Regions from separate parts of the Pseudocitrobacter sp. CD920760 genome, predicted to be linked through region 1. Evidence: predicted binding sites of a transcription regulator. Region 1 holds the regulator's gene; each other region holds the start of a gene.
The links. The regulator CRP, encoded in region 1, controls carbon source genes, mostly activating them, when cyclic AMP is high. The targets are predictions, from matches to a motif close to ATGTGANNNNNNTCACAT.
Positions count from the first base shown of each region.

Region 2: a site for CRP is predicted at 4,591-4,608, ahead of drpB (cell division protein DrpB). Genes of this name have one in related genera too.
Region 3: a site for CRP is predicted at 3,519-3,536, ahead of hpt (hypoxanthine phosphoribosyltransferase). Genes of this name have one in related genera too.

Region 1 is NZ_CM173490.1:4,763,347-4,773,249, reverse strand. Features, by position in the region: gene pabA (aminodeoxychorismate synthase component 2) at 1-423, shown strand, start outside; gene AC1MKH_RS22545 (DUF3829 domain-containing protein) at 439-1,539, opposite strand; gene argD (bifunctional acetylornithine/succinyldiaminopimelate transaminase) at 1,718-2,935, shown strand; gene AC1MKH_RS22535 (YccS/YhfK family putative transporter) at 2,928-5,003, opposite strand; gene crp (cAMP-activated global transcriptional regulator CRP) at 5,052-5,684, opposite strand; gene AC1MKH_RS22525 (OsmC family protein) at 5,987-6,391, shown strand; gene AC1MKH_RS22520 (phosphoribulokinase) at 6,523-7,392, opposite strand; gene AC1MKH_RS22515 (YheU family protein) at 7,419-7,637, opposite strand; gene AC1MKH_RS22510 (hydrolase) at 7,634-8,656, opposite strand; gene mdcA (malonate decarboxylase subunit alpha) at 8,906-9,903, shown strand, end outside.
Region 2 is NZ_CM173490.1:3,270,957-3,280,859, forward strand. Features, by position in the region: gene AC1MKH_RS15395 (DUF808 family protein) at 1-498, opposite strand, end outside; gene yedA (drug/metabolite exporter YedA) at 676-1,587, shown strand; gene AC1MKH_RS15405 (very short patch repair endonuclease) at 1,562-2,056, opposite strand; gene AC1MKH_RS15410 (DNA cytosine methyltransferase) at 2,037-3,452, opposite strand; gene AC1MKH_RS15415 (phosphohydrolase) at 3,510-4,205, opposite strand; gene drpB (cell division protein DrpB) at 4,263-4,532, opposite strand; gene AC1MKH_RS15425 (porin) at 5,232-6,425, shown strand; gene AC1MKH_RS15430 (N-acetylmuramic acid 6-phosphate etherase) at 6,484-7,380, opposite strand; gene AC1MKH_RS15435 (sensor histidine kinase) at 7,546-9,165, shown strand; gene dcuR (two-component system response regulator DcuR) at 9,162-9,881, shown strand; gene AC1MKH_RS15445 (FAD:protein FMN transferase) at 9,862-9,903, opposite strand, start outside.
Region 3 is NZ_CM173490.1:871,008-880,910, reverse strand. Features, by position in the region: gene AC1MKH_RS04000 (PTS sugar transporter subunit IIA) at 1-198, opposite strand, end outside; gene AC1MKH_RS03995 (ABC transporter permease) at 300-1,070, opposite strand; gene AC1MKH_RS03990 (ABC transporter ATP-binding protein) at 1,067-1,993, opposite strand; gene can (carbonate dehydratase) at 2,099-2,761, shown strand; gene hpt (hypoxanthine phosphoribosyltransferase) at 2,854-3,390, opposite strand; gene AC1MKH_RS03975 (glucose/quinate/shikimate family membrane-bound PQQ-dependent dehydrogenase) at 3,596-5,986, shown strand; gene AC1MKH_RS03970 (hypothetical protein) at 6,140-6,658, opposite strand; gene cueO (multicopper oxidase CueO) at 6,797-8,359, opposite strand; gene AC1MKH_RS03960 (YacC family pilotin-like protein) at 8,506-8,853, shown strand; gene speE (polyamine aminopropyltransferase) at 8,957-9,817, shown strand; gene speD (adenosylmethionine decarboxylase) at 9,838-9,903, shown strand, end outside.

The sequences.
Region 1 (9,903 bases):
GTTATCTCCCCTGGCCCCTGTACGCCGGATGACGCGGGTATTTCGCTGGAGGTCATTCGCCATTACGCCGGAAAAACGCCGCTGCTGGGCGTCTGCCTGGGGCATCAGGCGATTGCGCAGGCGTTTGGCGCGCGCATCGTGCGGGCGAAAAAAGTGATGCACGGCAAAACTTCGCCCATTACGCACAACGGGCAGGGCGTTTTTCAGGGGCTGAATAACCCGCTGACCGTCACCCGCTACCATTCCCTGCTGATCGATCCGGATACGCTACCGGAAACCTTCGAAGTGACCGCGCGCAGTGAAAGCGGCGAGATCATGGGCATTCGCCATCGCCAGTGGGATCTCGAAGGCGTGCAGTTCCACCCGGAAAGTATTCTCAGCGAACAAGGGCATGCACTGCTGGCAAACTTCCTGCGGCGTTGATGATGAAGGCGTCTTTTACATCTCGCAAGTGACGCCGGTAATAAGCTGGTTATACACTCCGAACAGCGCCATCTGCTTTTGTTCCAGCTCGTCCAGCAGCGTTGTGTTCTTTTCCACGCTTTCACCGACACCCTGCAGGGTGAGTTTGAGGTGGATAATGAATGCGTCAAGTGCCTTTGCATAGTCTTTGATATAGGCCTCGTCGAGGCCGTTGTCGCTGAGGGCGCGCGGATCTGTTGCCAGTGAATTGATCAGCGCCAGTTCGCCTTCGAGTTGTTCTGTTTTTTGTTGCCATGCGGCCAGGGGAATATGTTCGACCTTTTTCTGCTGAGAAATCACGGTATATAAGCGGTCAACGATCTCCTGCACAGTGTCTGCGCTTTCAACAACCGCCAGTCGTCCTGTCAGGCCACAGTCTTTATAGTACGCCAGTTCAATATCATGCTCTTCGCTGAACAACGCATTGCGAAGGGTGCTCGCCTCTCGGGAAGCCTGCCGGTATTGCTGCCAGGCCTGATCCAGCGCCATATGCAATGCCGGCGCTTTACTCAGGCGATCCTGCCGATAGGCGCCAGAGGTGTGATATTCAACAAGCGCATTAACCGCCTCGGACAATGTTATTTCGCTCTCGATCAGCGTTTGCCCGGCGCGATCCAGTTGCGGTAATGGTGGCTGCGTGGCCGAGATGGTTTTACCGATGCGCCGGTACGTTTCTCTCTCTTCGGGGCTGGATATCACCTTAAATTGTGACATCAGTATGTCGAATTCGCTTTCCGTGACAGGTTCTTTGCGCCTGAAGAGCCGTTGTGCTTTGACCGTTTTAACGTAGCTCTCTTTGGCCCAGACAAGTTGCTGACCGATAACCGTCGGCAGTTCAACATCTTCCTCACTGCTTTTGTCATACTGATAGGCGGGGGAATCGTTGTTGATAATGTCCAGCCACTGATTGGCTTTCATTGCGACGTTGTTATGCGTATCAACACTATCAGTTTGCGCAGGCGCAGGCGCAGGCGCAGGCGCAGGCTCAGACGTTGGCGGTGTTTCATCGTTGGCATTATCGCAGCCGCAAAGCAGCCCTATGCACAACGAGATAATGGCGATGCGTTTTAGAAACATACTATTCCCTTAGTGATTATTTCCATTGTTACGATTGCGTAGCATAACTTTCCGGCTAAAAACATAAAGCTAAAATTGTGTGTTTCCGCAATTGCATATTGCCATTGAGTGATTTTTTATGCATATTTTGTGATTATAATTTCATAATCATTGCTGCATAATCACAGAAGGGCATGACATGACAACCAAACAACCTGCAATTACCCGCGCGACATTCGATCAGGTGATCCTGCCAATTTATGCACCGGCGGAGTTTATCCCGGTAAAAGGTAAAGGCAGCCGCGTGTGGGATCAGCAGGGGAAAGAGTACGTCGATTTCGCCGGCGGGATTGCGGTGACGGCGCTGGGGCATTGCCATCCGGCGCTGGTTGAGGCGCTGAAATCGCAGGGCGAAACCCTGTGGCACACCAGCAACGTATTCACCAATGAACCGGCGCTGCGTCTGGGGCAGAAGCTGGTGGACGCCACCTTCGCCGAGCGCGTGGTGTTTATGAACTCCGGTACTGAAGCCAACGAAACCGCGTTCAAACTGGCGCGGTACTACGCCTCTACGCGTCATAGCCCGTACAAAAGTAAGATTATTGCCTTCCACAACGCCTTCCATGGTCGCTCGTTGTTTACGGTTTCCGTCGGCGGTCAGCCGAAATATTCCGATGGCTTTGGCCCAAAACCGGCGGATATCGTCCATGTGCCGTTTAACGATTTGCACGCGGTGGAAGCGGTGATTGACGACCATACCTGCGCGATTGTGGTCGAACCCGTTCAGGGCGAAGGCGGCGTGCTGGCCGCGACGCCGGAATTTTTACAGGGGCTGCGTGACCTGTGCGATAAACATCAGGCGCTGTTGGTGTTTGATGAAGTGCAGAGCGGGATGGGCCGTACCGGTTCGCTGTTCGCCTATATGCACTATGGCGTGACGCCGGATATCCTCACCAGCGCGAAAGCATTGGGCGGGGGTTTCCCGATTAGCGCCATGCTCACTACCGAAGATATCGCCAGCGCATTTCACGTCGGCTCCCACGGCTCGACCTACGGTGGTAACCCGCTGGCGTGCGCCGTGGCGGGTGCGGCATTCGATATTATCAACACGCCGGAAGTGCTGAATGGCGTTCATGCCAAACGCGAGCGTTTTGTGCAACATTTGCAGGATATCGACGCGAAGTATGATGTCTTCAGCGATATTCGCGGCATGGGCCTGCTGATTGGCGCCGAGCTGAAAGAACCGTACAAAGGCCGCGCACGTGAATTCCTTTACGCGGCCGCTGATGCCGGTGTCATGGTGCTGAACGCCGGGCCAGACGTGATGCGTTTCGCGCCATCGCTGGTGGTGGAAGAAAAAGACATCGACGACGGCATGACGCGCTTTGCACAGGCGGTGGCGAAAGTCGTCAGTTGATATGGCGGTTTAGCCAGATACCGTGCCGTGGCCGCTGACGCCATGCCACCGATGAAATGGTGTGCATGGTGTTGAGATGGCCCAGAATACGCTGGAGATGCTGTTCCATGGTGCTGAGTGGCCCGTGGGACAGCGTATCCGGCGACTCCATGATGTTCACATCCCCGCTGCTGCCCGATTCATCATACTCCAGACGTTGCTGGCAGCGTTGCAGGGCGACTTCACACGATTCCAGATAACGTTGCATCAGCTCCGGCGAGAGCGTGTCGTGCTCACGCGCCAGCGTGGTCATGGCGTTGATATGTTCGACGATGAACTGGCTGTGCGTCACCCACAGTTTCATATCTTCCAGATAGTGCGTATTAAAGCCCGGTTCCTGCATCGCCTGATTGAGCGAGTTAAACAAGGCGTTATGCGCCTGGTTGACGCGCATACGTTGATACGCCAGTTTTTCCGCGGAAGGGTCGTCACTCAAAATTAACTGGATCGCTTCCTGATCCGCTTCCAGCGCAGAGTGCGCATTTTTCCGCAGCAGGCCGCTTTGCCACTGCGGCCACAGCCACAGCATGCCGCCGAAGGCAATCAGGCAGCCAATAATGGTGTCGGCGAAACGCGCGACGATAAACTGCTCGCCGTTGAGCGTCAGCAATTGCAGGGTATATACCGCCGTAATGGTGAAACCCACCGTCGCCCAGCCGTAGCTTTTACGAATGATCAGATAGCTTATCAGGGTGATCACCAGCATCGCGGCCAGCGCAAACCCTTCCGGGAAGTGATAATGCAGTGTGGCGGCGGCAATCACCAGCCCCGCCAGGGTGCCCGCCGCACGGTGGAAGATACGCACGCGCGTCGCGCCGTAACCGTTTTGCGTCACCAACAGCACGGTCATTAAGATCCAGTAGGGTTTTGGCAGATGCAGCGCTGCGCCCATCAGGCTGGCGATGCTCAGCATCACGCTTAAACGTGCGGCATTACGCAGCGCGGGCGATTTCAGCGACAGATAGCTTTTCAGCGCCGGGAACAGCGGCAGACGGCGCTCTTTATCAGCCATCAGATTACGCGGATAAAGCGGACGCTGCGAACGCAACACTTTGGCGATGCGGCTGAAGTGCCAGGCGCAGAATTGCCCAACCGGGTTATCGGGATGCTGGCGGGCAATTTTCTCCAGCGCGCCAATTTGCTTATCCATGTTGAAGCGCGTCGGGAAGCGGTGATAGAGAATATCATCGGCCATGACCCGCAGGCGCGCGGCGACGGTTTGCGCGTTCCAGCGAATCACCGCTTCGGCGTGGCTGCGCTCGACCAGTTTTTGCACCTCTTCCGGCTGGTGCAGACTCACCGAAATGTGCTCCTGCAAATCCAGCCCCATCTGGAAGGCGCGCAGCAGGCGCTTGTAATCATTGTGCTGATTGGCCGCCAGCATGTGCATCTGCTGATAGCACTGGGAAATCAGATCGACCACTTTCTGCTGACGATTAAGCAACGGCGGCAGGGCGGTATTGGGGTCGGTATGTTGCGTCAGCAGGCTATATTTGGCTTCGCAGTACTCCGCCAGTTGGCGGTAAAGCAGGCTTAACGACTCGCGTAGCGGTTGTTCACGCCACAGCCAGAACCAAAACCAGTTGAACAACCCGTACCACAGCGTGCCGAGCGCGTAGATCAGTAACGGTTCCCAGATGGGCATATTGCCCGCCAGGCTCAGGGTAAAAATCGCGGCAATTAGCGAGGCCGGAAGCAATCGCCCGTGCAGGGCGCTGATTTCGGCGGTAACGCCCAGCACCATCGCCAGACCGGTGAGAATAAACGGCAGCGGGATATCATCGGCCAACAGCAGTTGCACAATCAGGCTGCAACCGGCGAACAGCGACCCACCGATAATCAGGCGTTTGAAGAAACGTTTATGGGGAGTATCCAGCCCGGCGATGTTGCAGCAGGCAGGCACTAAAGAGAACAGTAAGCCGTGTTGAAGCTGGCCAAGAATCAGGCCGACGGCGACCGGCAAACATAACACCAGCGTTTGCCGCAGTGCATAGTTGACTTCCGGATGGTAAATCAGCCTGCGCCACATACGAGACAAAAACGGCGTATTGCGCGAACAATACGCCGTCAGACGGGATTAACGCGTGCCGTAAACGACGATCGTTTTACCGTGTGCGGAGATCAGGTTCTGATCTTCCAGCATCTTCAGGATACGACCCACGGTTTCACGAGAGCAGCCGACGATCTGACCGATTTCCTGACGGGTGATTTTGATCTGCATACCGTCCGGGTGGGTCATAGCATCCGGCTGTTTTGCCAGATTCAGCAGCGTCTGCGCGATACGACCGGTAACGTCGAGGAACGCCAGGTTGCCCACTTTCTCAGAGGTGACCTGCAGACGGCGCGCCATCTGAGACGAGAGACGCATCAGGATATCCGGGTTAACCTGGATGAGCTGACGGAATTTCTTATAGGAGATTTCAGCCACTTCACAGGCGGTTTTCGCCCGAACCCAGGCGCTACGTTCCTGGCCTTCTTCAAACAGGCCCAGTTCACCGATGAAATCGCCCTGGTTGAGGTAGGAAAGGATCATCTCTTTGCCTTCCTCATCCTTGATGAGTACTGCCACGGAGCCTTTAACGATGTAGTACAGCGTTTCCGCTTTTTCACCCTGGTGAATCAGCGTGCTCTTCGATGGGTACTTATGAATGTGGCAATGAGACAAGAACCATTCGAGAGTCGGGTCTGTTTGCGGTTTGCCAAGCACCATGCGCGGTTATCCTCTGTTATAAGCTATCGCCAGCGGCATAAATCAGGCAGCCACTGGTTGAAATAATATCCTTCCCTCTACCTGGGAAGTTGGTCGTCAAAGATTGTCGCGACCAGTATGTGATGTCCTCTGCATACATGCAGTACGTTTATGTATCTCTGTAGCATCCCGACTGTTTTAGCATAGCTTTTGCCGTGTGTCTCCTGGTGTCTCGCTTCAGCATGACCCAGGTCTACTTCCGTTGCGAGATTTGTTATGTGCGCGTAATCTGACAATAAATTTGCAACTCTGGAGTGACAATTATGCAAGCGCGTGTGAAATGGGTTGAAGGGTTAACCTTCCTGGGTGAGTCGGCTTCCGGGCACCAGATTTTGATGGATGGCAACTCAGGTGATAAAGCGCCAAGCCCGATGGAAATCGTGCTGATGGCAGCGGGCGGCTGTAGCGCCATCGACGTGGTGTCTATTCTGCAAAAGGGCCGTTACGACGTGACCGATTGTGAAGTTAAACTGACGTCTGAACGCCGCGAAGAAGCGCCACGTCTATTCACGCACATTAATCTGCACTTCATTGTGACCGGCAAAGAGCTGAAAGATGCGGCGGTGTCCCGTGCGGTGGACTTGTCCGCTGAGAAATATTGTTCAGTGGCGCTGATGCTGGGCAAAGCGGTGAACATTACCCATTCTTATGAGGTGGTGGAGGGGTAAGTTGAGACACCCCTCACCCTAACCCTCTCCCGCAGGGAGAGGGGACTGACCGTGCGGTGTTCAGGTTCTGCGCTGATTTTCTCCCTCTCCCTGCGGGAGAGGGCCGGGGTGAGGGGCCCAGCCTGCACCCTTCACCCAATCTTCTTCCCTTCCATCAACCGCTGCACCAGCGGCGTCATGATCAATTCCATCGCCAGCCCCATCTTGCCGCCGGGCACTACCAGCGTATTCATATGCGAGATAAACGAGCCCTGCAACATCGCCAGCAGCCACGGGAAATCGATATTATCGAGATTGCGGAAGTGGATCACCACAAAGCTCTCATCCAGCGACGGAATGCCTTTGGCGGCGAAGGGATCGGAGGTATCGACCGTTGGCACACGCTGGAAGTTGAGATGCGTGCGCGAGAACTGCGGGGTGATGTAGTTGATGTAATCTTCCATCGAACGGACCACGGAATCCATCACCGCCTCGCGGGAGTGACCCCGCTCGCTGGTGTCGCGGATCATCTTCTGGATCCACTCCAGGTTTACGATTGGCACCACACCCACCAGTAAATCGACATGCTTTGCCACATCATGATGCGGCGTGACCACGCCGCCGTGCAGCCCTTCATAGAACAGCACGTCGGTCGGCTCAGGCAGCGGTTGCCACGGGGTAAAGGTTCCCGGCACCTGATTCCACGGCACCGCTTCATCATAGGTATGCAGATATTTTCGCGACTGTCCGGTGCCGCTGTGCCCGTACTCGCGGAACGTTTGTTCCAGCAGGCTGAAGTCGTTGGCATCCGGCCCGAAGTAGCTGATATGACGCCCCATATCGCGCGCCTTACGAATAGCTAAGTCCATTTCCGGACGCGTGTAGCGATGAAAGCTGTCGCCTTCCACCTCTGCGGCATGGAGTTTGAGTTGGGCGAAAATCTTGCGGAACGCGAGGCTGGTGGTGGTGGTTCCCGCCCCGCTGGAACCCGTGACGGCGATAACCGGATGTTTGGCAGACATAGCGAACAACTCCCGAGTCGGTAAGATTAACCGCGAAACTGGCTGCGGGGCATAATGTTGACGGTTTCATGAAGTTCCGACCACACCAGTACCGCTTCGCCGCGTTGTAGTTGCTGTTTTACGTCGGCGACCTTTTGCGCAAGTGAACGTTCATATTCACCATAATCGGTGCCTTCACGCAACACAAAGCTTTCAATCAGGTTATCGAGCGTTTCAGCGTCGATGTCTTGCCACGGAATGATCATTTTTCACCTCCAAGCCACGGCATCAGCCAGTCGGGAATACGTCGCTCCAGCCACATTTGCGGGCGGCGGAAGGTGCCGCCGATAAAGCCGACGTGACCGCCATGTTCCGTTAACTGGTATTCGACGCAGGCGGGGAGGGCGTCGGCGTCGGGGATAACGTGGTGATCCATAAACGGATCGTCTTTCGCATGAATAATCAGCGTCGGAATGGCTATCTGATTGAGCAACGGCATGGCGCTACATTGACGATAATAGTCGATAGCGTCGGCGAAACCGTGAATTTTGGCAGTAATCAGGTCATCAAATTCACGGATTTTGCGCACGCGCTTCAACTGGCGCAAATCGACCGGCAGCGTGCCGGGATACGCCGCCAGTTTGCGCGAGGCGTTGCCTTTTAACAGGTTCAGCAAATAGCGCTGATACACCCGCGAAAAGCCCTTTTCCATATGATAGCTACAGGCTTCCAGCACAAATGGCGCGGAGACAATCACCGCAGCATCCAGCGGAACCGTAGGGCCTTCTTTCGCCAGCAGGCAGGCGAGCATGTTGCCGCCGAGTGAATAACCGACCGCCGCCGTGGGCGCATCGCCCAGTTCCTGCTTCAGCCAGTTTAAAAACCAGGTGCCGTCTTCTGTTTCACCAGAGTGATAAATACGGTTAAGGCGATTTGGTTCGCCGCTGCAGCCGCGAAAGTGCATTACCACGCCGAGCCAGCCGCGTTCCTTCGCCGCCTGAATCAGACCGTGCGCATAGGGGCTGTGCAGGCTGCCTTCCAGACCGTGGAATACGACCAGACGCGGCTTGTGCTTCGCCTGCATTGGGTCTTCGCTCCAGGCGATATCCAGAAAGTCGCCGTCCGGTAAATCGAGGCGCTGCCAGTGCGGCGTAAAGTGTAGCCGACGGCGGATGAGCCTCGGCAGCATGGTTTGCAGGTGCGGGTTGCTGACGCCGGGCATCGGGCGAAATGATGAGGAGTCGTCCTGCGGGACAGCAAACTCTGCGGGAGTAATTTGGGCCATAACGTTGCGATGTTCTCTTTTAATCTGCTGACTACTATACCGTCACTTTTTGATTGTGTTTAAGAAAATGGGCGGTGGTAGCCTCTTTTACCCCTTTTTGAGTTGACCTGCGTCACAAATTTTTAATGTGATTATTACTCTCAAGCTAATGATTCCTTCCTAAGCTTAATTGATGACTTTCTCACCAGGGTTCAGACTCTTCTTAGTGTTAAGCAAATCAAAATGATTCGCTGAATCAGGAGGTTAATAATGTTATCTGGGCAAACACCCGCACGGGTATGGAACACGCGACGCACTGAGAAACAGCGCCGCCTGGCGTCTGTACCGGTGCAGGGCAAGGTGCTACCGACGGCAGACCTTGTCGCAATGCTGGAAAAACTGATCGCCCCGGGCGACAGAGTGGTATTAGAAGGGAATAACCAAAAACAGGCAGATTTCCTGTCTCGTTCCCTTGCTGAAGTGAACCCGCAGATTGTTCACGACCTGCATATGATCATGCCAAGCGTCGGTCGCAGTGAACACCTCGACATTTTCGAGAAAGGCATCGCCCACAAGCTGGACTTCTCTTTCTCCGGTACGCAGAGCCTGCGTATTTCGCAACTGCTGGAAGATGGCTTGCTGGAAATCGGGGCGATTCACACCTACATCGAACTCTACTCCCGCCTCTATGTTGACCTGGCCCCGAACGTGGCGCTGATTGCCGGTTTTAAAGCCGACAGCAAAGGCAACCTTTACACCGGCGCCAGTACTGAAGATACGCCAGCACTGGTTGAAGCAGCCGCCTTCCACGACGGTATCGTCATCGCTCAGGTGAACGAACTGGTGGACGATGAATGCGACCTGCCGCGCGTGGATATTCCCGGCTCGTGGATTGATTTCGTGGTCGTTGCGGACAAACCGTTCTTTATCGAACCGCTGTTTACCCGCGACCCGCGTCTGATTAAACAAGAACACATCCTGATGGCGATGATGGCGATTAAAGGCATCTACGCAGAGCATCAGGTGCAGTCACTCAATCACGGTATCGGATTTAACACCGCCGCAATTGAACTGCTGCTGCCAACCTACGGCGAACAGCTCGGCCTGAAAGGCAAAATCTGTAAACACTGGACGCTTAACCCGCATCCGACGCTGATCCCGGCGATTGAGAGTGGTTGGGTGGAAAGCGTGCACTGCTTCGGTGGCGAACTGGGGATGGAAGAGTACATCCGCGCCCGTCCTGATGTGTTCTTTACCGGTGCCGACGG
Region 2 (9,903 bases), 1.5 Mb from region 1:
TTCTGCCACGATACCAAGGGTAATCGCGACGATTTCAGCGGAGAGAATAAAATCGGTACGGATTGCGCCTTTCACTTTATCGCGTTCATACACCATCGGGTCCTGATTGGCGATGGCGTCTAATCGCTGCTGACGCGCGGCATCATCCTCTTTGTGCTTACGCGCATGCAGCGTATGCACCACTTTCTCGACCCCTTCAAAGCACAGGAACGCCCCGCCTATCATTAACAACGGAGTCACCGCCCAGGGGATAAACGCGCTGATCAACAGGGCCAATGGCACGAGGATCACTTTATTGAGCAGCGAACCCTTCGCCACGCTCCAGACCACCGGAAGTTCACGATTCGCGCGCACTCCCGAAACCTGCTGCGCATTCAGCGACAAATCATCGCCCAGCACGCCCGCCGTCTTTTTCGCCGCCAGCTTGCCCATCATGGAGATGTCATCCAGCAGCGTGGCAATATCATCCAGTAAGGTTAATAAACTACTTCCCGCCACAATCCGTTCCTTTCATTATTTTGTTTATTAATCACACAGTATGGAGCAAATGTACGGGTTACACATACCATACATTTTGCATACATAAATTCAACATTGCACTACGAATAAAAGCACTCGCAGAGAATCATTTTGCCGCTTACTATATCCCGCCTTGGTGTTTTCCCGTGAGAAATTATGCGTATCAAACAGCTGTTACCGCTTATCGGTGCATTATTTGCGCTCTACATTATCTGGGGTTCGACCTACTTCGCCATCAGCATCGGCGTTGCCAGTTGGCCACCGTTAATGATGGCTGGCGTGCGTTTTCTTTCGGCGGGAATTTTGCTGCTGAGCTATCTGCTGTTAACCGGACATCGCCTGCCGGCATGGCGTCCGTTGCTGAACGCCGCGTTAATTGGCGTACTGCTGCTTTCAGTGGGTAACGGTCTGGTGACTGTCGCCGAACATCAGAATGTGCCTTCCGGTATTGCTGCCGTGATGGTCGCGACAGTGCCGCTGTTTACACTCTGCTTCAGCCGCTTTTTTGGTATCGCGACGCGTAAACTCGAATGGTTGGGTATCGCCATCGGTCTTGCCGGGATTATTCTTCTCAACAGCGGCGGCAACCTCAGCGGTAACCCGTGGGGCGCGGTTTTGATTTTAATTGGCTCGATGAGCTGGGCTTTTGGTTCTGTCTACGGTTCGCGCATCGAATTGCCCGTCGGTATGATGGCGGGCGCGGTTGAAATGCTGGCGGCAGGTATCGTGCTGATGAGCGCTTCTCTGCTGACGGGTGAGCGTCTGACCACAATGCCGGATACTTCTGGCTTTCTGGCGGTGGCGTATCTGGCCGTGTTCGGCTCCATCATCGCCATCAATGCGTATATGTTTTTAATCCGCAACGTGTCGCCTGCGGTCGCAACCAGCTACGCCTATGTTAACCCGGTGGTGGCGGTACTGTTGGGTACCGGGTTTAACGGCGAGCGTTTATCGGGCGTCGAGTGGCTGGCGCTGGTGATTATTATCGCCGCCGTGGTGCTGGTGACATTAGGAAAGTATCTGGTCGGCGCGAAAAGCAGCGTTACATCGTGTCAGGTAGAGAAGTAATCGCCAGTTGCGACATCCCCTGAGTGCCGATCTGCGCGCTGCCCTCGCCGCCGCAGATCCACTCTTCCAGCCGTTCCTTCAGCTCGTTATCAGCCAGTTTTTCACGCCCGCGCAGGGCGCACTCCCAGATAATCAATACCCGCCAGCCCAACTGATGCAGTCGGGCAACATCGCGCCTGTCGCGCGCCACATTGCTGGCGATTTTTGTCAGCCAGAATTCCGTACGCGTGGCGGGGACCTTAAACAAGTAGCAGTCGTGATGATGCCAGAAACAGCCATGGGTAAAGATGATGCAGCGGTAATCGTCCAGCGCGAAGTCGGGCCGCCCCGGCAGGTTTTTCTCCTGCGCGGTCCAGGCAAAGCCGCACTCGGCGAGCAACGCGGCGACGCGTTTTTCAATCGCCGTGTCGCGCGTGCCGATCGCCCGCATGTTTTTACTGCGGGTGGCTTTATCGTGAACGTCCGCCATTTTTCTCTCGCATCGCAACGGCCTGCAAAATGCGCGAACGCAGCAGACGCGCCACGGCGGCAAAGACCGGCACCACCACCGAGTTGCCAAACTGGCGATACGCCTGGGTATCAGAAACCGGGATACGGAACTGATACCCCTGAGGTTGTTCAAAGCCCATCAGGCGCGCGCATTCCCGTGGCGTTAAGCGGCGCGGGCGATGCTTCTGGTTTTGCGGATCGTCAAAATCTTTCTCACCCAGCGCTTTATCCCATCCGCGATCGATGAGGATCTCCGCGCCGTCTTTGTAATAGCGTGCAGAAAGCGTACGCGCCACGCTGCCGGGACGGGTCGGGTCAACCATGCCGTAACCAAAACCGTTACCTTTTGCCTGATGCTTACGCGCGTAGCGGTAGAGATATTTCCACAGCACAGGGGTGAGAATGAATTTTTCATCCACTATTGGGTCCAGCAGTTCGCCAAAATCCGGTCGCCGTGCCGGGTAGTAATCCGGAATATCGCGCAGGGTAAATCCTTTGTGCAGACCAAGGTCGCGTCGGAAACCCACCAGCACGATACGTTCGCGGTGCTGCGGTAAAAAGTGCTGCCCGTCGATAATTTTCGGGTCATCTGCGCCCATATCCGCCGCATCCGAGACTTCGTACCCCAGTTCATCCAGGGTTTGCATAATGATGCGGAAGGTTTTACCGCCGTCGTGGCTTTTGAGGTTTTTGACGTTCTCCAGCACAAAGACAGGCGGACGGCGCGCGTCGATGATGCGCACCACATCAAAAAACAGTGTGCCCTGCGTATCACAGGCAAAACCGTGCGCACGGCCCAGCGCATTTTTCTTGGATACGCCCGCCAGGGAAAACGGCTGGCACGGGAAGCCCGCGAGCAAAACATCGTGCTGGGGAATGTGTTGACGAATATGCGCCTGGGCTTCGCTGTCGCTCACATCAGTGTGATGACTTAAGGTGATGTCACGGATGTCGGCGTTGAACTGATGCTCGTGCGGATCGCAGAACCAGTTAGCTTTATAGGTACGCACCGCGTGTTTGTTCCATTCACTGGTAAACACACACTTCCCGCCGATGGCTTCAAACCCGTGGCGAATGCCGCCGATACCGGCAAACAGATCGACAAAACGAAATGCGTAATCTGGATGATGTGCGGGAGGTTTGGGCAATAAAGCCGTCAGCTGTGCAACTTCATTATCACTCAACCGCGTATTGGCACGCGCCAGCGTCACCACCCGTTTAACGATGGCCGGGCTCCAGTGCTGCTCGCCCACCGCATTCAGCTGCGCCACGATGGTTTTGAGATCGTATATTTCCAGCACCTGTTCAAGCAGTGCCTGGGCATCGGTTTCAACCGCCCGATGCGGGGCCGCACTCAGTGACTCACTCTGTTGCATAGATTCAACCAGACCAGACAAATAAGCGTGAGATTACCATACTTTGCAGCAGGAAATTCATTCCGACGGCGCAAATCGGCGCACCACCGCCTCATCCAGACCCTGCGGGTCGCCGCTCAGCTCAGCGCTCAGTTTCGCCATAAACTGCACCAGATAATCCGCATTATGTTGCGCAAGCTTGCGCCCTCTGGGCGTTTGCATGGTTTGCGGCAACCGTAACAGCTTGGTTTGAAAGTGATCCAGCGCCCAACGTTTATCGTCTAATGGGCGAGAGTCAGCAAAAGGATCATCCGCATCAAACAGCGGCGTGTTCAGGGCGCCCGACACGGCAAAGACGCGCGCGAGACCGATGGCGCCCAACGCTTCAAGACGATCGGCATCCTGCACAACTTTCGCTTCCAGGGTCCGTGGCGTTATCTGCGCACTGAAACTGTGGGCCTCAATGGCGTGCGCCAGCGCGGGAAAGAGATCGTCCGGGAAATCAGGGAAATCCTGACGCAGAATGACCTGCGTTCGTTCGGCGGATAACCGCGAAGCGCGAGAACGATCGGGATGATTTTTGGGCGGGCTGATAATGTCGTGAAAATAGCAGGCCGTGAGCAGCACCAGTAAGTTGACCGGCTCGTCGGCGGCAATGTGTCTGGCGCTGTGCCAGACACGGCGGAAATGGGAAATATCGTGGGCGGCATCGCCACCGGGGTAATGTTGTGCGAACCAGCGTTCGAAACGCTGCTGCCAGGCATCGATTGTCATGCTTTGCGGCCTTAATCCGTTTCCAGGCCGCGAGAATAACAAAATTCGCTTAGCGCATCATTCCTGAATCTGACGAGGACGGGTATACCAGGCGATGCCGCCGAGGATCAACCCGACAATGCCGAGCACGATAAACCCCGCAAGCGCACCAAGCAGTTTGCCGGAGGTTGAGGCGATTTCGCCATCCAGCGTCGCGCCAGGAATGGTTTCTACCTCGCTAATAACCCAAAAGTAACGCACCATCGCCCAGACAAAATAGCCGCAGAACGCATAAAAAACCCATAACGCCAGCTTACCGCCAGGGCCACGCGTCATTGTTTCTTCCATATAACACTCTCATTTAGCGAGGAAAATCGTTGTTGCCGCAATTCCACTTAAGGAGCAAATGTGATTGCCGTCACATTATAGCGACTCTTTTCACGCTGAGTAGTACTGGTCGGTCCTGCCTGAGGGCAAAATGCCGATCGTTTGATCTTCGGCAATTTTGTGAGGTGATGCACAATCCATAACAGGTCCCGCGTCATGGTTTTATGATCTTATTGATGAACATAATTTCACTATATGCTTTCGATGCATACATTCATTTTTTTGATATTTAACGATCCGTTTCCAGACTTTATTTTTCATTCTGTTCATGCAACTATAAGTCTGTTATTAGCCTTTTGTTGTTTTACACTGCACTCGTTAATATTTTTTTCATCTATAGCAGGCCCGATGAGTTTTTGATCGGGCTTTTTTTTTGATTTTTCCCTCCCCCTCCCCGCCGTTAAATCATATATAAGCATTGAATGCATTAAGAGATTTGCATATATAAAACACAATAAAATCAATCACATGAATTCACAATACATATATATTTAATTCAATGCATACAAATAAACAATTAAAGAAATATTTTGCAATATTTAATATAGAATAGTTACATCTTTGACGTAAAACAAAATGAACTCTATGGCTAATATCGCCGATGTAATGCTGATTTATCTAAAAGCATTCATAACCATTATTATTTAAAGGAAATAAATAATGAAAAGAAAAGTATTGGCAATTATTGTCCCGGCATTATTAGTGGCTGGTGCAGCAAATGCGGCAGAAATCTATAACAAAGACGGGAACAAACTGGATATCTATGGGAAAGTCGATGCACGTCATACTTTCTCTGACAATCCGGGTGATGACGGTGATGAATCTATCGTAGAACTGGGATTCAAAGGTGAGACTCAGATTACTCCAGAGCTGACTGGTTATGGACAGGCGCTGGGTAAAATGATCGCTAATGATACTGAATCTGCTGGCGGTAATGGTTACATGAAACTTGCCTTCGCTGGCCTGAAGTATGCAGATGCGGGTTCATTTGATTATGGCCGTAACTACGGTGTCGTTTACGACGTTGAAGCCTGGACCGATATGTTGCCGGTATTCGGCGGTGACTCCTATACCTGGACAGATAACTTTATGACAGGCCGTGCCAACGGCGTGGCGACCTATAGAAACACTGACTTCTTCGGTCAGGTAGAAGGTTTGAATTTTGCACTGCAGTATCAAGGCAATAACGAAAGTGGTGGCACTGATGACGGCCAGAATGAAGGCACTAAAAACCGCCACGATGGTGATGATTTCCGACTGGACAACGGTGATGGCTTTGGTATTTCTACAACCTATGACTTTGGCGATGTACTGGAAGGTCTGAGCGTAGGTGCGGCATATTCTTCCTCTGACCGTACCAACGATCAAGTCGCTGCTGGCACTATTCACAACCGTTATAGCAAATACGCGGGCGGGGATGAGGCAGAAGCTTGGACCATCGGTATGAAATATGATGGTGCTGCTTCAGGTACAAATGGCGCTTACTTAGCGTTAATGTATGCTGAAACACGTAATATGACCCCTTATGGTGATGACGGTATCGCCAACAAAACCCAAAACTTTGAAGCGGTTGCGCAGTATCAATTCGACTTCGGTCTGCGTCCTTCTTTAGCCTGGGTTTATTCTAAGGGTAAAGACTTAGGTGGTTATAATGGTCGTCACAATGTCACCGAATACACCGATAAAACGCTGGTGAACTATATCTCCGTAGCTGCAACCTATTACTTTAATAAAAACATGTCCACTTATGTTGATTACAAAATCAACATGTTGGATAACGACGTGAAATTCTACCACGACAACGGTATCTCTACCGATGACGTTGTGGGTGTTGGCCTGACCTATCAGTTCTAATCCCTACATATTATAAAGCCCGCATTGCGGGCTTTGTTCGTTTATCAATCCAGAAACCTTACGGCGCTTCCTGCAACGCCACTCGCACAAAACCATTGTTCTGCGCCAGCAGGGCATTCGCATCCTGTGCTTCCATTCCTGTGAGCACCATCAGAATTGCGGTTTTACAATGATGATCGCAGCGTTCCAGGGCCGCTTTCGCCACGCCGCGTGAACAACTTCCCGCTTCCATCACAATCGCAATCTGACGTTCGCACCACTGGGTAGTATCCCCGTCGAGATCCACGCGCAAATTGCTGTAAACCCGACCGCTTCGAATCGCAAGCCCGGTGGTCAGCATATTCAGGATCAGCTTCTGTGCGGCATTGGCTTTCGGATTACCATAGCCTGCCACCACTTCCGCCCCGGTTTGTGGCGCGATAACCAACGACGCCAGATGGGCGGCTTCGCTTTGCGGATTACGCGTGAGCACCGCTACCGGCGCGCCCAGCGACCAGGCGTGACGCAGTGCGCCCCAGACCCACGGCGTTTTTCCACCGACGGTCAGGCCCAGTAGCATATCTTTATCATTAAAGCCGATGGCCTGGAGATCCAGCACTCCGCGATCGTAATCGTACGCGGCTTCGCTTTTTTCATTCAGCATCGCCTGCGGCCCACCGGCGATAAGCCCGACAACCGGGCCGCGGCCCTGCGGGGTAAACTCACTGGCGGCCAACATCCCGGCACGCCCCGACGCGCCTGCGCCGACTATCACTAAACGCCCACCGCGGCTTAGCGCCGCCGCAGCTTGATCCACTAAACGGGTAATTTCATCCAGACAAGGCGTGATGGCATCGGCAATACGTTTATCTTCCTGATTGATAACGTTAAGCATGTCCTCAGTGGACAATCTGTCGATATCGGCGGTAACAGTACTGCGTCGTTCCATGACTGCATCGGTAAGCTTAATGCTCATAAACTGCCTCCTTATTATGAGTTGCCTCTCAATATAAAGTGTTTCATATGGATAGCCTGCGAGTGGCGTCACAAAGAGACGTTTGATTTGGTAAGGGTTACACTGCTTTAAGAAATCAGGCTTATCAGCGATAATGCGTGTTTATTATTGACGACAGGGATCCCGATGCACGATTTACAGCAGCCTCAACGCGCGCCAAAACGTCCGATGAAGCTCAGTACGCTGGTCACCCTGATGGTCTGCGGTGTCATCGGTGCCGTCCTGCTGGTTATCTACACCTTTTATCTTGCGCAAATCGCCAAAGCCACGCGCACGGGGTTGCAGGATACCGCCTTTGCTATCGCGCGCACCCTCGCCGATTCGCCGGAGATCAAACGCGGCCTCACCTCGCCTTCTTACAGCGATATTATTCAACCGATTTCAACCGCCGTGGAACAACGTAATCATCTGCTTTATGCGGTGGTGACCGATATGCATGGCATTCGTTATTCGCACCCTGATCCCCGCCGCGTCGGCCAGCGCTTTATCGGAGAAGATTTACAGCCCGCCCTGCTCGGCCAGGAAAATGTCTCGGTGAACCACGGCGTACTGGAAGAGGCGCTGCGCGTCTTTACGCCAGTTTATGACGAACAGCGCCGTCAGATTGGGGTGGTGATTGTCGGCATCTCGATGAACGATGTTCAGGCGCAAATCAACGCCAGCCGCTGGAACGCCATCTGGTTCGTGCTCTTTAGCGCCATCATCGGCAGCTTCGGGACCTGGGTGCTGGTTCGGGTACTGAAAAATATTCTTTTCGGCCTTGAGCCCTACGAAATTTCTACGCTGTTTGAACAGCGTCAGGCGATGCTGCAATCGCTTAAAGAAGGCGTGATCGCCGTCGATAGCCTCGGGAACGTGACGCTGATTAACCATACCGCGCGGCAAATTCTGCTCTCCGCCAACAATCGCCAGCCTGGAGAACCGCCACACGCGCCGTTGCAGGGAAACCTGCAACAGGTTTTGTCAACCGGAGTCGCGATTCCGGATCAAGAAGTGGGCTGCAATGGGCGTCTGTTACTCACCAACACCGTGCCGGTCCGCAGCCAGAACCGCGTGATTGGTGCGATTTGCACCTTCCGCGATAAAACCGAAGTCAGCCAGTTGATGCAACGCATGGATGGTATGGTTAACTATGTTGATGCCCTGCGCGCCCAGTCTCACGAATTTATGAATAAACTGCACGTGATCCTCGGGCTTTTGCACATCAAGCGCTATGACAAGCTGGAAGAGTACATCCTGCAAACCGCGCAAAATTATCAGACCGATATCGGCGAAATTCAGCATAAAATTAAATCACCGATTGTTGCCGGGTTCCTGCTCGGCAAAATCAATCGCGCAAAAGAGGCCGGGTTTACGCTGACGCTGGCAGAGGAGTCGCGCGTGCCGGACAATGCCAACGAGCAACAGGTGGCGGTACTGGTCACCGTGCTGGGCAACCTGATTGAAAATGCGCTGGACGCCATGTCCGGCCAGCCGGAAGGCGAGATAAGCCTGCTGCTGCACTATCAAAATGGCTGGCTCTCCAGTGAAGTCAGTGATGATGGGCCTGGCATCGCCCCGGATAAAATTGATGCTATTTTTACCAAAGGTTTTTCGACGAAAGGCGAGAATCGCGGCGTCGGGCTCTTTCTGGCCCGGCAACAAACTGAAAACCTCGGCGGCAGCATCGCCGTGGAATCAGAGCCGGGCGTCTTTACGCAATTTTTTGTACAAATCCCCTGGGACAGCGAGAGGAATGCCGAGTGATTAATGTGTTAATTGTTGATGATGATGCCATGGTGGCCGACCTGAACCGTCTCTATATCGAACGGGTTGAGGGGTTTAGCTGCTGTGGTATCGCGTCAACCCTCAGCCAGGCTCGCGAATTTATTGAAGAGAGTGTGCAGCCCATCGATCTGGTGCTGCTGGATGTTTATATGCAACAGGATAATGGGCTGGATCTGCTGCCGATCATTCGCGCATCGGGCCGGGCCATCGACGTTATCATGATCTCTTCCGCTTCAGATGCGGAAACTATTCAAACGTCGATGCATTATGGTGTGGTGGATTACCTGATCAAACCGTTCCAGTTCCCGCGCTTTGAAGAGGCGTTAACCGGCTGGCGTGAGAAAAAACAGCTGATGGGTAATCATAAGTATTACGAACAGGCCGATGTCGATCGCCTGCTGCACGGCGGCGCGCCGGAACTGGCTGACACCAAACGTCTGCCGAAGGGCTTAACGCCGCAGACGCTGCGCACGATTTGCCAGTGGATTGACGCGCATCCGGAAAGCGAGTTCTCCACCGACGACCTGGCGAACGCGGTGAATATCTCGCGCGTATCATGCCGTAAATACCTGATTTGGCTGGCGCAGATTAATATTTTGTTTACCAGCATTCACTACGGCGCAACCGGACGCCCGGTGTATCGCTATCACCTGCTGCCGGAACAGTACGGCCTGCTTAAGCAGTACGCACAGTAAGCCGGTAATCGTCATCAAGCAG
Region 3 (9,903 bases), 1.4 Mb from region 1:
ATCGGTCAGGAAAATGACGCCATCGCCGGAATCGGCCTGATGCAACGCATCACACATCATACGGCTGAGCATATTAGCGCTCATTCCGCGCCAGTAATTCACCGCCCGGCACTGAGCCAGCGGGCCAAATTTTTTCTCCAGACGCTCCAGCAGTTCCTCTGCTTTATCATCATGGCAGGCTATCACCCAACCTAACATCGCTTACCTCCCTGGTAAAAGCGTACTGTATCGGGAATAACGAGATAAGTCGGTGATAGCGGTCTACTTTTTCCCCCGGAAGAGCCGGGGGAGGCAGTAAATTAGCTGCGCAGGCCACGCCCACGCTGAATCAAATACCAGCAGAGCATGTAGAAAGCGATGATAAAGATCACCAGCACGCCGAAAGTGGTCACCAGTGGCACATCATGAATGCCGAGGAAGCCGTAGCGGAAACCGCTGATCATGTAGACGATCGGGTTCAGATGCGACAGCCCCTGCCAGAACGGCGGCAGCAGCGTCAGAGAGTAGAACACCCCGCCAAGATAGGTCAGCGGCGTCAGCACGAAGGTTGGGATCAGGCTAATATCATCAAAGGTTTTAGCGAAGACCGCATTCAGCAGGCCCGCCAGCGAGAAAAGCACCGCCGTCAGAATCAACGTTAACGCCACAAACACCCATGAATGCACCTGGAATGGCACAAAGAACAGGGAAATTGCCGTCACCAGAATGCCGACGCACAGCCCGCGCGCCACGCCGCCGCCGACATAACCGGCAATGATCACATGCGTCGGTACGGGTGCGACCAGCAGCTCTTCAATATTACGCTGGAATTTCGCGCTGAAGAATGAGGACGCGACGTTAGCATAAGCGTTAGTGATAACAGACATCATGATCAGCCCCGGCACAATAAACTGCATATAGCTAAAGCCATGCATTTCGCCGATACGCGAACCAATCAGGTTACCGAAAATAATAAAGTAGAGGGTCATGGTGATGACCGGCGGCACCAGGGTTTGCACCCAGATACGCATAAAACGGTGGATCTCTTTCGCCCAGATGCTTTTCAGCGCCACCCAATAAAGCTGCATCATGCCTGCTCTCCTTGTTTTTCATGGACCAGCGAGACAAACAGCTCTTCCAGTCGGTTCGCTTTGTTACGCATACTTAATACCTGAATGCCCTGCGCGCTAAGCTGGGCAAACACGCTGTTAATCCCTTGCTCACGCAGCACTTCCACTTCTAACGTTGAGGTGTCAACCAGTCGATACTGATAACCTTCCAGCGTCGGCAGCGGGCTCTTCGGCGCTAAGTCCAGAATGAAGGTTTCCGACTTCAGTTTAGAAAGCAGGTTTTTCATCGAGGTGTTTTCCACCAGCGTACCGTGCTGAATGATGCCGATGTTGCGGCACAGCATTTCAGCTTCTTCCAGGTAGTGAGTGGTAAGAATGATCGTGGTGCCTTTGTCGTTTAAATCCTTCAAAAAGCCCCACATTGAGCGGCGAAGTTCGATATCCACGCCCGCTGTCGGTTCATCAAGAATCAGCAGTTTTGGCTCGTGCATCAGCGCGCGGGCAATCATCAAACGACGCTTCATCCCACCGGACAACATGCGCGCACGTTCGTTACGTTTTTCCCACAAATCGAGCTGTTTTAAATACTTTTCACTGCGCTCAAGCGCATCTTTGTACTCAACGCCGTAGTAGCCCGCCTGATGAACAACAATCTGTTGTACCGTTTCAAACGGATTGAAGTTAAATTCCTGCGGCACCAGGCCGAGCTGACGTTTGGCATTGACCACATCTTTTTGCAGATCGTAGCCAAATACGCTGACCGAACCGGACGATTTATTCACCAGCGAACTGATAATGCCGATGGTGGTGGATTTTCCCGCACCGTTCGGCCCGAGCAGCGCGTAGAAGTCTCCGGCTTCCACTTGCAGGTCGATTCCGCGCAGTGCCTGGACGCCCCCAGGATAGGTTTTTTTAAGCTGTTTTAGTTCCAGTGCAATGGTCATTGAATATCTCTTTTGAATTCTTGCGTTCAATGTATGGTTTTAAAAAAAGTCGAGTTGACCTATATTAGCGCAACGCACTTACTTGGTTACAGGTCGTTAACCTCCATGAAAGACATAGATACACTCATCAGCAACAATGAACTATGGTCAAAAATGCTGGTGGAAGAGGACCCCGGATTTTTCGAGAAACTGGCGCAAGCGCAGAAACCGCGCTTTCTATGGATTGGATGTTCCGACAGCCGCGTTCCCGCCGAACGTTTAACCGGCCTTGAGCCGGGCGAATTATTTGTTCACCGCAATGTTGCCAACCTGGTCATTCACACCGATTTGAACTGTCTCTCCGTGGTTCAGTACGCGGTGGATGTGCTGGAAGTTGAGCACATCATCATTTGCGGCCACTACGGCTGCGGCGGTGTTCAGGCAGCCGTTGAAAACCCGGAGCTGGGTCTTATCAACAACTGGTTACTGCACATTCGCGATATCTGGTTCAAACACAGCTCACTGTTAGGCGAAATGCCGCAGGAGCGCCGTCTGGACACGCTTTGCGAACTGAACGTCATGGAACAGGTGTATAACCTGGGTCACTCTACCATTATGCAGTCAGCGTGGAAACGTGGGCAGAAAGTGACGGTTCACGGCTGGGCCTACGGTATTCACGACGGCCTGCTGCGCGATCTCGATGTGACGGCAACCAACCGCGAAACCCTGGAGCAGCGCTATCGCCACGGGATTTCCAACCTCAAGCTGAAACACGCTAACCACAAGTAACACCTGTTAAAAAGCCGGGCGGCGGCATCGCCTCACCCGGCTCAGGACAGGTAGGTCGGATAAGCGAAGCGCCATCCGACACCAAACGTCAATTACTCGTCCAGCAGGACCACTTTTCCGACATACGGCAGATGGCGATAACGCTGTGCGTAATCGATGCCATAACCCACCACAAACTCATCTTCAATGGCAAAGCCCACGTACTCAACCGGCACGTTCACTTCGCGGCGGGACGGTTTATCCAGCAGCGTACAGATTGCCAGTGATTTCGGCCCACGCAGGCTGAGAATTTCGCGTACTTTCGACAGCGTGTTCCCGGAGTCGATGATGTCTTCCACGATTAAAACATCTTTACCGCGAATGTCTTCATCCAGGTCTTTGAGGATCTTCACGTCACGGGTGGTGGACATACCGCTGCCGTAGCTGGAAGCCGTCATAAAATCGACTTCGTGGGAGACATGCACTTCACGGCACAGGTCAGCCATGAACATAAATGAGCCGCGCAGCAAACCCACTAACACCATTTCACTGCCACTGTCTTTATAGTGCTCAGTAATCTGACGGCCCAATTCAGCGATACGCGCTTTGATCTCCGCTTCCGGGATCATCACTTCCACAGTATGTTTCATAAAACTAACCATATGATTTTAGAGGTAAATCTATCGACATCCCGGCGCTACGCCCAGACGTCGTTCGGCAAGCGCGTCAGTATACCAGCAAATCGATTTCTCCGCTGAACTGGATAATAAAGCAAATTTTGTGATACCCGTCACACTTGTTAAATCCTATAATCAATTGAAAGCAATAATTAACAAACTGACGCGAGTATTCTCTATGGCAGAAACAAATTCACAACAACCACGGCTACTCGTGGTGCTCACGGCCGTTTTTGCGGCTATCTGTGGGCTCTATCTTCTCATCGGAGGAGGCTGGTTAGTCGCCATTGGCGGCTCATGGTACTACCCTATCGCTGGCCTGGTGATGCTGGCCGTGGCGGTGATGCTGTGGCGCAGCAAACGCGCGGCGCTTTGGCTGTATGCCGCGTTCCTGCTGGCGACCATGATTTGGGGCGTTTGGGAAGTCGGCTTTGACTTCTGGGCGCTGACTCCACGCAGCGATATTCTGGTCTTCTTCGGTGTCTGGCTGATTCTGCCGTTTGTCTGGCGTCGCCTGATTATCCCTTCCGGCGGGGCCGTTGCCGCGCTGGTTGTGGCGTTGCTGATTAGCGGTGGCATCCTGACCTGGGCTGGCTTCAATGACCCGCAGGAGGTCAATGGCACGCTGAGTGCAGATGCGACTCCAGCCGAACCGATTTCCACCGTGGCGGATCAAGACTGGCCAGCCTACGGTCGTAATCAGGAGGGGCAGCGTTTCTCCCCCCTCAAGCAGATCAACGCCGAGAACGTCCACAAGTTAAAAGAAGCCTGGGTTTTCCGCACGGGTGACCTGAAGCGCGAAGACGATCCGGGCGAGCTGACCAACGAAGTGACGCCGATTAAAGTCGGCAACATGCTTTATCTCTGTACCGCCCACCAGCGTCTGTTCGCGCTTGATGCGGCCACCGGGAAAGAGAAGTGGCATTTCGACCCGCAGCTGAATTCCAATTCCAGCTTCCAGCACGTCACCTGCCGTGGTGTTTCATACCACGAAGCGCGCGCTGAAACAGCGAGCCCGGAAGTGGTGGCCGACTGTCCGCGTCGTATCATTCTGCCTGTGAATGACGGTCGTCTGTTTGCGGTCAACGCTGAAACCGGCAAGCTGTGCGAAACCTTTGCCAACAAAGGTATCCTCAATCTGCAAACCAACATGCCGGATACCACGCCAGGCCTGTATGAACCCACCTCTCCACCGATTATCACCGATAAAACTATCGTGATTGCCGGTTCGGTGACCGATAACTTCTCAACCCGTGAAACCTCTGGCGTTATTCGTGGCTTCGACGTGAACACCGGTAAGCTGCTGTGGGCGTTTGATCCAGGCGCGAAAGATCCGAACGCTATTCCGTCGGATGAACACACCTTCACGTTCAACTCACCCAACTCCTGGGCCCCGGCGGCCTATGACGCGAAGCTGGATCTGGTCTACCTGCCGATGGGCGTGACCACCCCGGATATCTGGGGCGGCAACCGTACGCCGGAACAGGAACGCTACGCCAGCTCCATCGTGGCGCTGAACGCCACTACCGGCAAACTGGTGTGGAGCTACCAGACCGTTCACCACGATCTGTGGGATATGGATATGCCGTCCCAGCCGACGCTGGCGGATATCACGGTGAAAGGCGAGAAAGTACCGGTGATTTACGCACCGGCGAAAACCGGCAACATCTTTGTCCTCGATCGCCGTAACGGCGAACTGGTTGTTCCGGCCCCGGAAAAACCGGTTCCGCAGGGCGCGGCAAAAGGCGACTACGTCACTAAGACGCAGCCGTTCTCCGAACTGAGCTTCCGTCCGAAGAAAGATTTGACCGGCGCGGATATGTGGGGCGCCACCATGTTCGACCAACTGGTGTGCCGCGTGATGTTCCATCAGATGCGCTATGAAGGCATCTTCACCCCGCCGTCTGAGCAGGGCACGCTGGTGTTCCCGGGTAACCTGGGGATGTTCGAGTGGGGCGGTATTTCCGTTGACCCGAACCGTCAGGTGGCGATTGCTAACCCGATGGCGCTGCCGTTTGTCTCTAAACTGATCCCGCGCGGCCCAGGCAACCCGATGGAGCCGCCAAAAGACGCGAAAGGCAGCGGTACCGAAGCCGGTATTCAGCCGCAGTACGGCGTACCGTTCGGCGTTACGCTGAACCCGTTCCTGTCGCCGTTCGGCCTGCCGTGCAAGCAGCCAGCCTGGGGTTACATCTCGGCGCTGGATCTGAAAACCAACGAAGTAGTGTGGAAAAAACGTATAGGTACCCCACAAGACAGCATGCCGTTCCCGATGCCGGTTCCGGTGCCGTTTAACATGGGTATGCCAATGCTGGGCGGGCCTATCTCCACCGCAGGTAACGTTCTGTTCATCGCGGCAACCGCCGATAACTATCTGCGCGCGTACAACATGAGCAATGGTGAAAAACTGTGGCAGGGCCGTTTACCGGCAGGCGGTCAGGCAACGCCAATGACCTATGAAGCGAATGGCAAGCAGTATGTTGTCATCTCCGCAGGCGGTCATGGTTCGTTTGGTACGAAGATGGGCGACTACATTGTCGCGTATGCGTTGCCGGATAATATGAAGTAAGATTCGCTCAGACTACTGACAAAGTGCGCTTTGTTCATGCCGGATGCGGCGAAAACGCCTTATCCGGCCTACTAAACCGTGTAAATTCAATAGATTGCATAGGTAACGTAGGCCTGATAAGCGTAGCGCATCAGGCAGTTTTGCGCTTTTCATTTACTCATTCGAAAATTTCAGCGACAGAAGTGCATTTTTCATTACTGTCTGATACTGCGTAACGGCATCTTCAGGCATAGAAACCTCCCCCGTGAGCAGCTTACCGTCCCGTGACATAATCAATCTTAAATCATTGACTTTCCCCGGGAGCAGACTAAATGAAAGCAGCCATGCTTTATGCCCATCCACCACCACTTCTTCGGCCTGGGGAGCAAAATTTTTCAGGGAGTTAAGCGTCATTTCCTTGAATCTATCCAGGTGTTCAGCAGGCAAAGACTGATGCCATTGCGTAATATTAAGATATACCCGTTTTACTTCATCATAATAATTTACCTGTGGTGCTTGGGACAGTTGCAGTGTCGCTGCCATTTCCTCTGACATAACATGAAGATTTTCGGGGATTGCGATACTCAATTTAAGGTTTGGGAGAGACTGGTTTTTCAGCTTTATGTCGGCGTTAGCATTCGCAATCATAAACAAAAGCAGAAACGTCAGAATCAGATTTCGAAGTGTATTCATAAATTTCCTTTTTTGATTATTGGGGTTGTGCCTGCATTCCATTGTGTTTGCCCAGTTTATGCCTTTCAGAATGATAACTGCTCACCTGAGACTATTTTTAAGAATTTAGCCTGTATAACAAAATACAGGCGTCGCGCGTTATACCGTGGTAAAACCCAGCATCATCCCCGTATCTTCATGCTCCAGCAGATGACAGTGCGCCATATAGGCGTGCTCCTTCGGCGCATCGTGATCGAACTTCACTAACACCTCGCTGACATCGCCTTCCACGCGTACCGTATCTTTCCATCCTGCACGATGGGCCGCTGGCGGCTTGCCGTTTTCCGACACAATCCGGAACTGGGTTCCGTGAATGTGGAACGGGTGCAGCATCATGTCGCCCTTGCCAGAGATAAACCAGCGCTCATACTGCCCTTTGCTGGCGGCAAACATCGGCGTGTTCATGTCAAACGCTTTGCCGTTAATACGGTTAGCGTTGTGGAAGTCAAAACCCCCACCGCCATGATTCATATGGCCCATGTTGCCATGATCCATATTGCCGTGGCCCATCATCTGGCCGTGCTGCATATTGCCCATCGCGCCCGCGCCATACTTTTTCATCAGCGCCTGCATGCCCATCATATCGAGCATCGGGTCCATAGAAAGCTGGAGTCTGCGTTCGGTCAGGCCGTCTAATGATGGCAGAGCAGGCAGTGATGACAGCACATCCGGCAATTCGCCCGATGCGTTGATCGTGACCGGCTGTACGCGCAGAACCGAATGCGCTTTATCGAATGGCGCAACGGCCATTCCCATCTGATTGACCGGGAGCGTGACGATATCAAACGGCTTCCCGTCGCGGGTCTCGACCAGCACTTCAAAACGTTCGCCCATCAGCATCGGCAGTTCCGTCACTTTGACAGGTTCGGCCAACAAGCCTCCGTCGCTTGCCACCACATACAGCGGGCGGTTGTCGCTGGCAGCAATAGTCAGGGAACGCGCATTACAACCGTTAAGCAGGCGCAGACGCAGCCAGCCGCGCGGCGCGGCGTGCTGCGGGTAGATGGCGCCATTGGTCAGCAGCGTGTCGCCAAACCAACCGACGGCGGCAGTCATCACATCAAGCTGATAATCAATTTCACCGTCGGCACTGAATTTTTTATCCTGAATAATGACCGGCACATCATCGATGCCCCACTGCTTTGGCAGCATCAGACGACGAATATCGTCATCCTCAATCAAGACCAGCCCCGCCAGCCCCATCGCCACCTGATGCCCCGTTTTGCCATGCTGATGCGGGTGGAACCAGCAGGTTGCCGCACGTTGAGCGGGCGTGAAGGTGACCGTACGTTGGCCGCCAGGTTTAATGATGCCCTGCGGGCCGCCGTCTACCTCACCGGGTACTTCAAGGCCATGCCAGTGAACAGTGGTCTCTTCCGCCAGTTGGTTATGAATATTGACGGTGATGGGTTTCCCCTTCGTCAACTGAATGGCCGGGCCCAGTAAGTTACCGTTATAGCCCCATGTCGTGGCGCTTTTCGCACCAAACTGCGTTTTCCCCGCCTGAACGGTGAGGGTCACCTGGCTTCGCGCATCGGCGGCAAGCAAAGCGGGAACAGGAAGTGCGGGACGATCGGCGGCGAAAACCGCGCGGCTCCAGAGCGGTAATGCGCTTGCCACGCTGACGGCGGCGCTCAATTTCAGAAATTCACGACGGTGCATCATTACATCCTTTTGCTGGCTGCGGGTGAATATTTGAGCTTAAACCCTACCCTTGCGGTAAGGTCAAGTAAGAAGCGTTGAAAAAGGCTCTGCGTCCCGTCTGGAAGTGTGCTAACGTTGAATCTCGACGAGGTAAGGTAGAAGAAATGAAGACGTTTTTCCGTACAATGCTGCTTGGATGTCTGTTAGCCACGTCCAGCCACAGCTATGCATTAAGCGAGTCTGAAGCAGAAGACATGGCCGATCTCACTGCGGTGTTTGTGTTCCTGAAAAACGACTGTGGTTACCAAAATCTACCGAATGGCCAGATTCGTCGTGCCCTCGTTTTCTTTGCCCAGCAAAATCAGTGGGATCTCAGCAACTACGATACCTTTGACATGAAATCGCTTGGCGAAGACAGCTATCGCGATCTCAGCGGTATTGGCATCCCGACTGCGAAAAAATGCAAATCGCTGGCTCGCGACTCCCTGAGCCTGCTCGCCTACGTGAAGTAACTCTCTCTACCTTCCTGCTGAAAAAACGACCGTGCGCCCACGGTCATTGTTAGCTATGATGTTGCGCCTGTTTCAAAGGTGTTAACAATGGAGGGTTCAAGCGATGTCCGATAACACCGTGTGGCATGAAACGCTGCATGACCAGTTTGGTCAGTACTTTGCCGTGGATAACGTGCTTTATCATGAGAAAACCGATCACCAGGATTTAATCATTTTCGAGAACGCCGCCTTTGGTCGCGTAATGGCGCTGGACGGCGTGGTGCAAACCACCGAGCGCGATGAGTTTATCTATCACGAAATGATGACCCACGTTCCGCTGCTGGCCCACGGCCAGGCGAAGCATGTACTAATTATCGGCGGCGGCGATGGCGCGATGCTGCGTGAAGTCAGCCGTCATAAGAATGTCGAAACCATCACCATGGTGGAAATCGACGCAGGCGTAGTCTCCTTCTGTCGCCAGTATCTCCCCAATCACAATGCTGGTGCCTACGACGACCCGCGCTTTACGCTGGTGATTGACGATGGCGTGAATTTCGTCACTCAAACGGCGAAAACCTTCGACGTGATTATCTCCGACTGCACCGATCCGATTGGCCCCGGCGAAAGCCTGTTCACCTCCGCGTTCTACGAAGGCTGCAAACGCTGCCTGAACCCCGGCGGTGTCTTCGTCGCGCAAAACGGCGTTTGCTTCCTCCAGCAGGACGAAGCCCTCGACAGCCATCGCAAACTGAGCCACTACTTTGATGATGTCAGTTTCTATCAGGCGGCAATTCCCACCTATTACGGCGGCATTATGACCTTCGCCTGGGCGACCGATAACCCGGCAATGCGCCATCTCTCAACAGAGATTATCCAGGCGCGCTTCCACACCGCGAAGCTTGCGTGTCGCTACTACAATCCGGCCATTCACACCGCGGCGTTCGCGCTGCCGCAATATCTACATGACGCACTGTCCGCACAGTGACGCTAAGGGGGTGAGGAAAATTGAAAAAACTGAAGCTGCACGGCTTTAACAACCTGACCAAGAGCCTGAGTTTTTGTATTTACGAT